2 regions of the Vibrio sp. TRT 17S01 genome follow, and region 1 is predicted to be linked to the other one. Evidence: riboswitches for the same ligand, from Rfam matches in the RefSeq annotation. Region 1 holds a riboswitch; the other holds the start of a gene.
What was found. Region 1 has a riboswitch for lysine ahead of ACQEXS_RS01450 (Na+/H+ antiporter NhaC family protein). Riboswitches for the same ligand answer to the same signal wherever they lie in the genome.

Region 1 (4,436 bases):
TCAGTCAGTCGCAAGAAAGCAAAAAAATGTCTCGTACTCATATTATCGGTATTGACCAAACTTTGGTGGATATTGAAGCAAAAGTGAGTTCAGAGCTTATCGAAAAATACAATTTGAGTAAGGGACACTCTTTAGTTATTGATGATGCGACTGCAGAAGCTTTGTATAACGAGCTAAAAGATCAGCAACTCATTACCAACGAGTATGCAGGCGGTACAATAGGAAATACCCTTCATAATTATTCTGTATTAGCAGATGATCGTTCTACTTTGTTAGGTGTTATGAGCCAAGATATTAAGATTGGCAGCTATGGTTATCGTTATTTATGCAACACATCTAGCCGAATGGATTTAAATTACCTCCAAGGGGTGGAAGGTGCTATTGGTCGTTGTTTTGCGTTAATAACTGAAGATGGTGAGCGAACGTTTGCGATTAGTGAAGGGCAAATGAACCAACTTCATGCGGATAATATTCCAGAGAAAATTTTCAAAACTGCATCAGCTTTAGTTTTAACGGCTTATTTGGTTCGTTGTAAAGAGGGCGATCCAATGCCTGAAGCGACAATGCGAGCAATTGAATATGCTAAAAAACATGATGTTCCAGTTGTTCTAACCCTAGGTACAAAATTTGTTATTCAGGACGACCCGGAGTTTTGGCGTGAATTTTTGCGAGATCATGTCACTGTTGTTGCCATGAATGAAGATGAAGCAGAAGCATTAACTGGAGAGTCTGACCCTCTTGCTGCGTCAGATAAAGCACTAGACTGGGTTGATCTGGTCCTATGTACTGCTGGTCCAGTTGGTTTATTTATGGCGGGTTATACAGAAGATTCAGCAAAGCGTGAAACATCGCTGCCATTATTGCCAGGGTGTATCGCTGAATTTAACCGTTATGAATTCAGCCGACCTGCATCAAAAGCAAGTTGTGAAACGCCTATTAAGATCTATTCGCATATTTCTCCTTATATGGGTGGCCCAGAAAAGATAAAAAATACAAATGGAGCAGGGGATGCGGCATTATCCGCACTGTTGCATGATATGGCTGCAAATAAATATCATAAAGAGAACGTTCCCAATTCAAGTAAACATACATACTCATTTCTAACTTATTCATCATTTTCACAAGTTTGTAAATATTCAAACCGTGCTAGCTATGAAGTGTTAGTTCAGCATTCGCCAAGATTATCGCGTGGTCTGCCAGAACGTGAAGATAGTCTCGAAGAGGCATATTGGGAAAGATAAAAATAAAACCCGCCGAAAGGCGGGTTTTATTTTATAACTGGTTTAGCGCAGGGACTAATTCTTATTAGATGAGGAAATCATCTAGAGATTTGCCAGCGTCTAATTGCTCTTGGATTGCTGAAGGCGTACGGCCTTGACCTGTCCAAGTTTTCTCTTCGCCATTAGTATCAGTGTATTTGTACTTAGCTGGACGAGGAGCGCGTTTTGACTTAGCTTTACCTTTTGCTTTGTTTTCACCAGAAAGAGCAGAAATTAAAGCTTCAACATCAATACCGTCACTTGTAATTTGTTCTGCAATAGCTGCTAATTTAGCTTCTTGTGCTTCACGTTCCGCACGTTCTTCTTCATAAGCATCTTTGCGTTCTTGAACAACAGTAGTTAATTTGTCCAATGCTTCTTCTAATTGCTCTAAGGTCAGTTCACGAGCAAAAGCACGCAAGCTGCGAATATTCAATAATGTTTTGGTTAATTCCGACATGTTCATTCCTATAAAATAAAATGGAGTCGATAGTTAAATAGTAAACCTGAGTTACAATTAATACAATATTATATTAGCTATTTTATTCAAATATTACTTACAAATCTGATGAAAAATAAGAACTGTGTCGTCATTTAATTTATTCTTTAGCTTTTATTAATAAGTATTGATTTCTGTATTAGATATAGAAAAGTCAATATTCATTTAGAATGAATGTATCATTTGTTTCATATTGTATATTGCTTTCCATCAATAATAATTAAAGATAGACGAAGTTTTATAACATTGATTGCATAGTTAAACTAACCTAAACAATCATTGTCATATTGTGAACTTCCGCATGTAAATAAAAATCGAAATGTTGTATTGCATTGGTGTTTCAAACAAGTACAATGGCGAACACCTAATGCTCTTTTGTGGTTAAATTGTTGTTAAAATGACTTTTCAATAGTTTAAAATAATAAGAGCGGTAGAGGTGCGAATTGAATGAGTAACATTTGCTAGGGTGATGCCAGTGAACAAATGTGAAGGGTCAATTCGCCGAAGTAAATAGGTAAATCAAAACCGTTTGCTGGGGTTGTTTTCGAAAGGAGCAACACTGCCATAGTCTATAATTTGTAAAACTATGGAGCGCTACTGTAGGGTTGGGTGAAGTGTCCACTTCCCTGTCGCTAAGTTCAACATTAATTGTTTGGAAATGAGTTCCATCAATTAGTCTGCAGTAGATCTCTAACCATTTATTACTGGTTTTTGAAGATCATGAATTTAATTGATTTTGCATCATCCCCTTACTCGCTTTTGCCACCGTTAGTGGCACTTAGTCTCGCAATCATTACTCGTCGAGTTTTACTTTCACTTGGTGTGGGTATTACGCTAGGAGCTGTTCTCCTTAATGATTATTCATTTACTCATTCTCTAAGTTATATTAGTTCGACCGTATCAAGTGTATTTGTTGAAGATGGCGGATTGAATACTTGGAATATGAGTATCGTCGGCTTTTTGCTATTACTTGGTATGATGACCGCATTGCTTACGTTGTCTGGCGGTACTCGTGCATTTGCTGAGTGGGCTCAGTCGCGCGTTAAAAGTAAACGTGGCTCTAAACTTCTTGCTGCCTTTTTAGGCGTATTCATTTTCGTCGACGATTACTTTAACAGCTTGGCTGTTGGTGCTATTTCTCGCCCTGTCACTGACCGTTTTTACGTTTCTCGTGCCAAACTTGCATATATCCTTGATTCAACTGCTGCACCTATGTGTGTTGTGATGCCAGCTTCAAGCTGGGGGGCATACATCATGACGATTATTGGTGGCATCCTAGTTTCACACGGTATCACTGAATACTCTGCACTAGGTGCATATTTACGTTTGGTGCCAATGAATTTCTACGCTATTTTCGCTTTGTTGATGGTGTTCGCAGTTGCATGGTTCAGCCTTGATGTCGGTAAAATGCGAGAGCATGAAATCTCTGCTTCTCAAGGTCGAGGTTTTGATCACGACTTAGAGAATGATACTCAAGAAGCGCACGATCTAAATGAAGAATTAGATATCGTGGAAAGTGAAAAGGGCAAAGTTTCCGATTTAGTTTTACCAATTGTATTCTTAATCGCAGCTACCGTTGCTTCGATGATGTACACCGGTGGACAAGCATTGGCGGCTGATGGTATCGCCTTTAATATGCTAGGTGCATTTGAAAATACAGATGTTGGTACTTCGTTGATCTATGGCGGTTTGGTTGGATTATTTGTTGCTTTATTTACAGTAGTTAAACAAGGGTTACCTGCAAAAGAAATTTCACGCACGTTATGGATTGGTGCGAAGTCTATGTTCGGCGCGATTTTGATTCTGATTTTTGCATGGACAATTGGCTCAGTAATTGGAGACATGAATACAGGTAAATACCTGTCGACCTTAGCGCAAGGTAATATCAACCCACATTGGTTACCTGTTATTTTATTCCTACTTTCTGGATTAATGGCGTTTTCGACGGGTACGTCTTGGGGAACATTTGGCATTATGTTGCCAATCGCTGGTGATATGGCTGGTGCCACAGATCTTGCGTTAATGCTTCCTATGTTAAGTGCGGTGCTTGCAGGTTCGGTATTTGGTGATCATTGTTCGCCAATTTCGGATACAACTATTTTGTCGTCAACGGGTGCTCGTTGTAACCATATCGACCACGTAGCGACCCAGCTACCCTATGCACTTTCTGTCGCATTAGTATCGTGTATCGGGTTTATTGTTTTAGGAATGACAGCTTCTGTTGGTCTTGCTTTTGCTGCTGCTTCTTTAACATTTATTGCTGTATGTGTCGTACTTTCTATGCTTTCTAAGTCTAAAATTGAAAGTGCTCATATATAGTAACGTATTGAAATTATGAATAATAAGAAGGGAGGCGAGAGCCTCCCTTCTTATTTGTATTATACAAATTGAGTTTTTTTAAAATTAATGGTTGAAAAAAGTTAACAGCTTAGTTAGTGTGGATGTTAACGAAACAAACCAAGTATTGAAGCTTAATATATATGCGCAATTTTGTAATGAATATTCATCATCACCATCACCCATCCTAGTCTTTCGGGAGATGTGCGCATATCCGGGAGACAGGAAACTCCCGGAGGCTAAATCGCTAGATTCAGATTCAGACCCTCGGGAGACCAAAGATCTCTTGAGGGTTTTTTAGTTTTAGTCATTAGAAAGTTTATAAATTTAAATTGCACAAG
Region 2 (4,436 bases), on a different contig from region 1:
GGTTAACCATCGTAATGAGTTCAAGTGGCGATGGCGGTATCGCAGCAGACAAAATGCATATGGAAAGCCCGAGAAGCTACACCTTTCCTCAAACGCTAGATATGGTGGTCGAAAAGCCTTTTACTGGCTATGGTTACGGAAAGTTTGAGTCTGAGTACATTTTATATACCGCTAGACAACACCAACTCAATCCTGATTACAAAGCAGGGCTCCCTTCGATGGATCACCCCCATAATGAGCTCCTTTACTGGGCAGTTGAAGGAGGTCTACTCCCCGTGTTGGGCATCCTTCTCGCCGCAGGCCTTGTACTCGCGCGCCTCTACCAAGCTAAAAAAGGAACACGCTTGGCAATGTTTGCCTTGTTTGTTCCCATCGTGCTGCATTCCCAACTTGAATACCCGTTTTATCACTCCGCAGTGCATTGGCTCGTCTTTATTATTTTGCTTTATTGGGTAGATCAACGCGTATCGAGCCAACGAGAAGTTTCGTTTAGTATCGTTAGTAAAACCTTACTCAGAGTCACAAGCTTAGTTTTGCCGATATTGACCAGCGTGTATATGCTCAGCGCGCTCCATACCAATTACGTGCTCACCAAATACGAAACCTCAAATCCATCCAATCCTGAGATTTTGGAGCAAGTAACTAACCCAGTCGTCTGGAAAGATCGCTACGATTGGGATATCTACAGTACTTATCTTAATATCGGTTTATTCAAACAAGATGCGGAACTGATTCAGCCCTATATTGACTGGTCACTGAATATCATAAAAAGCAAACCAAGACCTGCATTTTACAATAACTTGATCTTGGCCTATCAAGGCTTAGGGCAAGATGGGCGAGCAGAACAAATCCGCAGTGAAGCGCAATTTTTATTCCCCAACCTCGACTTTACTGAGGTGCAATATATCCCACCAACAATCAGTGCAGCTCAGCAAAGCGCGACAAAAGAGTAATAAAAAGGGCGACAACATGTCGCCCTGAACTTTTTCAATTTGCCCTTTATTGAGAAAGCGATTCTTCCAACGCTTTCAAACATAAAGCGACGTTTTCTTCACGTGCGGCATACCCCATAAGGCCAATTCGCCACGCTTTTCCTGCCAATGCCCCTAAACCCGCACCGATTTCAAGATTGTACTTGGTCAATAAATGCTGACGAATATGAGCTTCATCGATACCTTCAGGCACATATACCGCGTTCAGTTGAGGCAAACGACAGCTTTCTTCCACCACAAACTCGAAGCCCAGTTTCTGCAATCCTACCTTAAGCTTGTCATGCATGATGCGGTGTCGCTGCCAAGCCGTCTCTAACCCCTCATTTTTCAATATCAGCAGCGCTTCATGCAGCGCATAAAGGCTATTCACCGGCGCGGTATGGTGGTAACTGCGTTTTCCTTCCCCACTCCAATAGCCTAACACTAAGCTTTGATCGAGAAACCAGCTCTGTACTGGCGTTTTTCGTGATTGAATTTTCTCTATTGCCGCTGGAGAAAATGTCACGGGAGACAACCCCGGCACGCAAGATAAGCACTTCTGACTACCTGAATACACAGCATCCAATTGCCATTCATCGACTTTAAGTGGAACGCCACCAAGCGACGTCACCGCATCCATAATACTCAATACGCCGTATTGCTTGGCAAGCGCCCCCAATGCTTGAGCGTCAGAACATGCCCCTGTGGATGTTTCGGCATGAACAAAGGCCAGAATTTTGGCATCAGGATTCTCTTTTAATGCTTGTTCTACCTTAGCAAGTGAAACTGGCTGGCCCCATTCATCATCTACGACAACTGCTTCACCACCTGCACGAACCACATTCTCACGCATTCGCTCACCAAATACCCCATTGCGACAAACAATGACTTTATCTCCTTGTTCTATCAAGTTGACAAAGCAAGCCTCCATACCAGCACTACCGGGCGCTGAAACCGCAATGGTAAAGTCGTTCTCTGTTTGGAACGCATATTTAAGCAATTGCTTCACTTCATCCATCATCTGGATAAAAAGTGGGTCTAAATGACCAACAGTCGGTCGACTCAGGGCCTGTAATACTTGTGGAGAAATGTCGGACGGGCCGGGGCCCATAAGAATACGACGTGGTGGATTAAAGCTTTGAATAGTCATAATTGCTCCTGGCAGCTTAATAAGGCATCTATTCACAGTAATAGAAATAATCCAATGCAGCAATTAGCCCTAAGTCTAGAGGTCAAACCAGTGTCACAAAGTTGTTAACCAGTTACTGCTATATGGTGAAATTACTCATTGACAAAGCTCACATAAAAACGTTCAATGAATGGGCTTTTATGCAGAAGAGGAGCACTGCCCAGGCAGATGTTTTGTGGAACCGCAATTCCGAAACAGAACATTCAGGGGGAGCAGTGCCGAGATAGATCAAAATTGTCGGGTTTGATCTGTCGGTTGACTTGGGTTGAGTCCCATCAACTGTCATCAGCAAAATCTGATGAAGAGCTTCTGAGGAGATCCTTTCTAAAATAACTCTACCTCTCTATTGCTCTAAAACTCTCTTCGTACATTGGATGTTGATTTGCAACAACTGTAATTTTTAAGGAAGTCGTGGGAGAAATGCTGTGAGCGCATTTAACGTAGCCAAGTTTGGCGGAACCAGTGTCGCTAATTTTGAAGCCATGAGCCGCTGTTCGGCCATCATAGAAAATAATACACAAACCAAATTAGTCGTGAGCAGTGCCTGCTCTGGCGTAACCAATCTATTGGTTGAGTTGGCCAATGGGGTCACCGATAGCGACCACCGAAATGAAGTATTGCAACAACTTGCGAATATTCATGAAGCGGTATTGAGCCAGCTTCAAGATGCAACAGCAACTGCGACCGAAGTGTATGCCATTCTAGATACCGTCACCAGTCTTGCCGAAGCGGCCTCCATCCAAGCCAGTGCAAAGCTCACGGATCACTTGGTCGCTTGTGGCGAACTTATGTCGACACATCTACTGACTCAGTTAATGCGCGAACGTGGTGTGAATGCCGTCCGCTTTGATATCCGAGATATTTTACGCACCGACAATAATTTTGGTAAAGCTGAACCCGATGTTGAGACTATTTATCAGCTAGCACAAGATAAACTGGTACCACTTTGTCGTGAACATGTGGTGATTACACAGGGCTTTATTGGCTCAGACGAACATGGCAATACTACGACCTTAGGTCGTGGTGGCAGCGATTACAGTGCAGCGCTCATTGCCGAAGCCGTTGAAGCCGCAGGCTTAGAGATCTGGACGGACGTGCCTGGCATCTACACCACCGATCCACGCATTGCAGCCAAAGCTTCACCAATTCCCGAAATCAGCTTCAGTGAAGCCTCTGAAATGGCCAATTTTGGTGCCAAGATCCTTCACCCCTCCACGCTTGTTCCGGCATTGCGTCATGATATTCCTGTTTTTGTCGGCTCCTCAAAAGAGCCTGAAAAAGGCGGGACTTGGATTCGACACCAAGTGGAAAGCTCACCACTGTTCCGTGCCCTAGCACTTCGTTGCAACCAAACCATGATCACACTACGCAGTGCAAAGATGTTCCACGCCTATGGCTTCTTAGCTAAAGTTTTTGAGATCTTAGCCAAACACAAAGTCTCGGTGGATCTCATCACTACATCAGAGATCAGTGTCTCTTTAACACTTGACCAAACCGATACGTCAGGTGGCGCGCCGCAGTTGCCTGAAGAAGCGAAACGTGAACTTGAAGAGCTATGTACTGTGGAAGTGGAACACAACCTATGTCTGGTCGCTCTCATCGGAAATAACATGAGTGAAAGCAAAGGCTACGCAAAACAAGTCTTTGGCACGCTGGAAGACTTTAATCTGCGTATGATTTGTTACGGCGCCAGCCCGCATAATTTGTGCTTTTTACTGCACGAGTCTGTTTCCAAAGCCGCCATTCAAAAACTGCATACCGAACTGTTTGAAGGCTAGTCGTCATCAAGAAAAAAGGTTGGCATATGCCAACCTTTTTTGTATCGACTAAAACGGTAATGCTTACTCACCCGCCACTTTCATCGATTCCAATAGAACCGAACCTGTTTGGATTTGTGAACGTGTTTCGACATCTTTACCAACCGCGACAATCTGACTAAACATCTGCTTGAGGTTACCCGCGATGGTGATTTCAGAGACAGGGTACTGAATTTCACCATTTTCAACCCAGAATCCTGCCGCACCACGAGAGTAATCGCCAGTCACCACGTTGACACCTTGTCCCATCACTTCCGTAACCAGCAGACCAGTACCTAACTCTTTTAGCATCTGCTCAAAGCTTTGTCCTGTCGATTGTACAAACCAGTTATGAATACCACCAGCATGGCCTGTTGGCGTCATATTCATCTTACGCGCCGCGTAACTCGTTAATAGGTAGCTCGATAGCACACCATCGGTAATAATTTGGCGATCTTGGGTAAACACACCTTCGCTATC

Region 2: it holds a riboswitch for lysine, as region 1 does, so the genes downstream of both, lysC (lysine-sensitive aspartokinase 3) here and ACQEXS_RS01450 (Na+/H+ antiporter NhaC family protein) in region 1, are expected to answer to the same signal.

What each region holds. Positions count from the first base shown of each region.
Region 1 covers NZ_JBNJOG010000001.1:324,487-328,922, forward strand. The annotation lists gene ACQEXS_RS01440 (inosine/guanosine kinase) at 1-1,241, shown strand, start outside; gene ACQEXS_RS01445 (H-NS family nucleoid-associated regulatory protein) at 1,306-1,719, opposite strand; lysine riboswitch at 2,182-2,363, shown strand; gene ACQEXS_RS01450 (Na+/H+ antiporter NhaC family protein) at 2,479-4,077, shown strand; His leader region at 4,262-4,397, shown strand.
Region 2 covers NZ_JBNJOG010000010.1:152,984-157,419, forward strand. The annotation lists gene ACQEXS_RS15915 (PglL family O-oligosaccharyltransferase) at 1-953, shown strand, start outside; gene ACQEXS_RS15920 (pyridoxal-phosphate-dependent aminotransferase family protein) at 1,000-2,121, opposite strand; lysine riboswitch at 2,299-2,477, shown strand; gene lysC (lysine-sensitive aspartokinase 3) at 2,586-3,938, shown strand; gene pmbA (metalloprotease PmbA) at 4,002-4,436, opposite strand, start outside.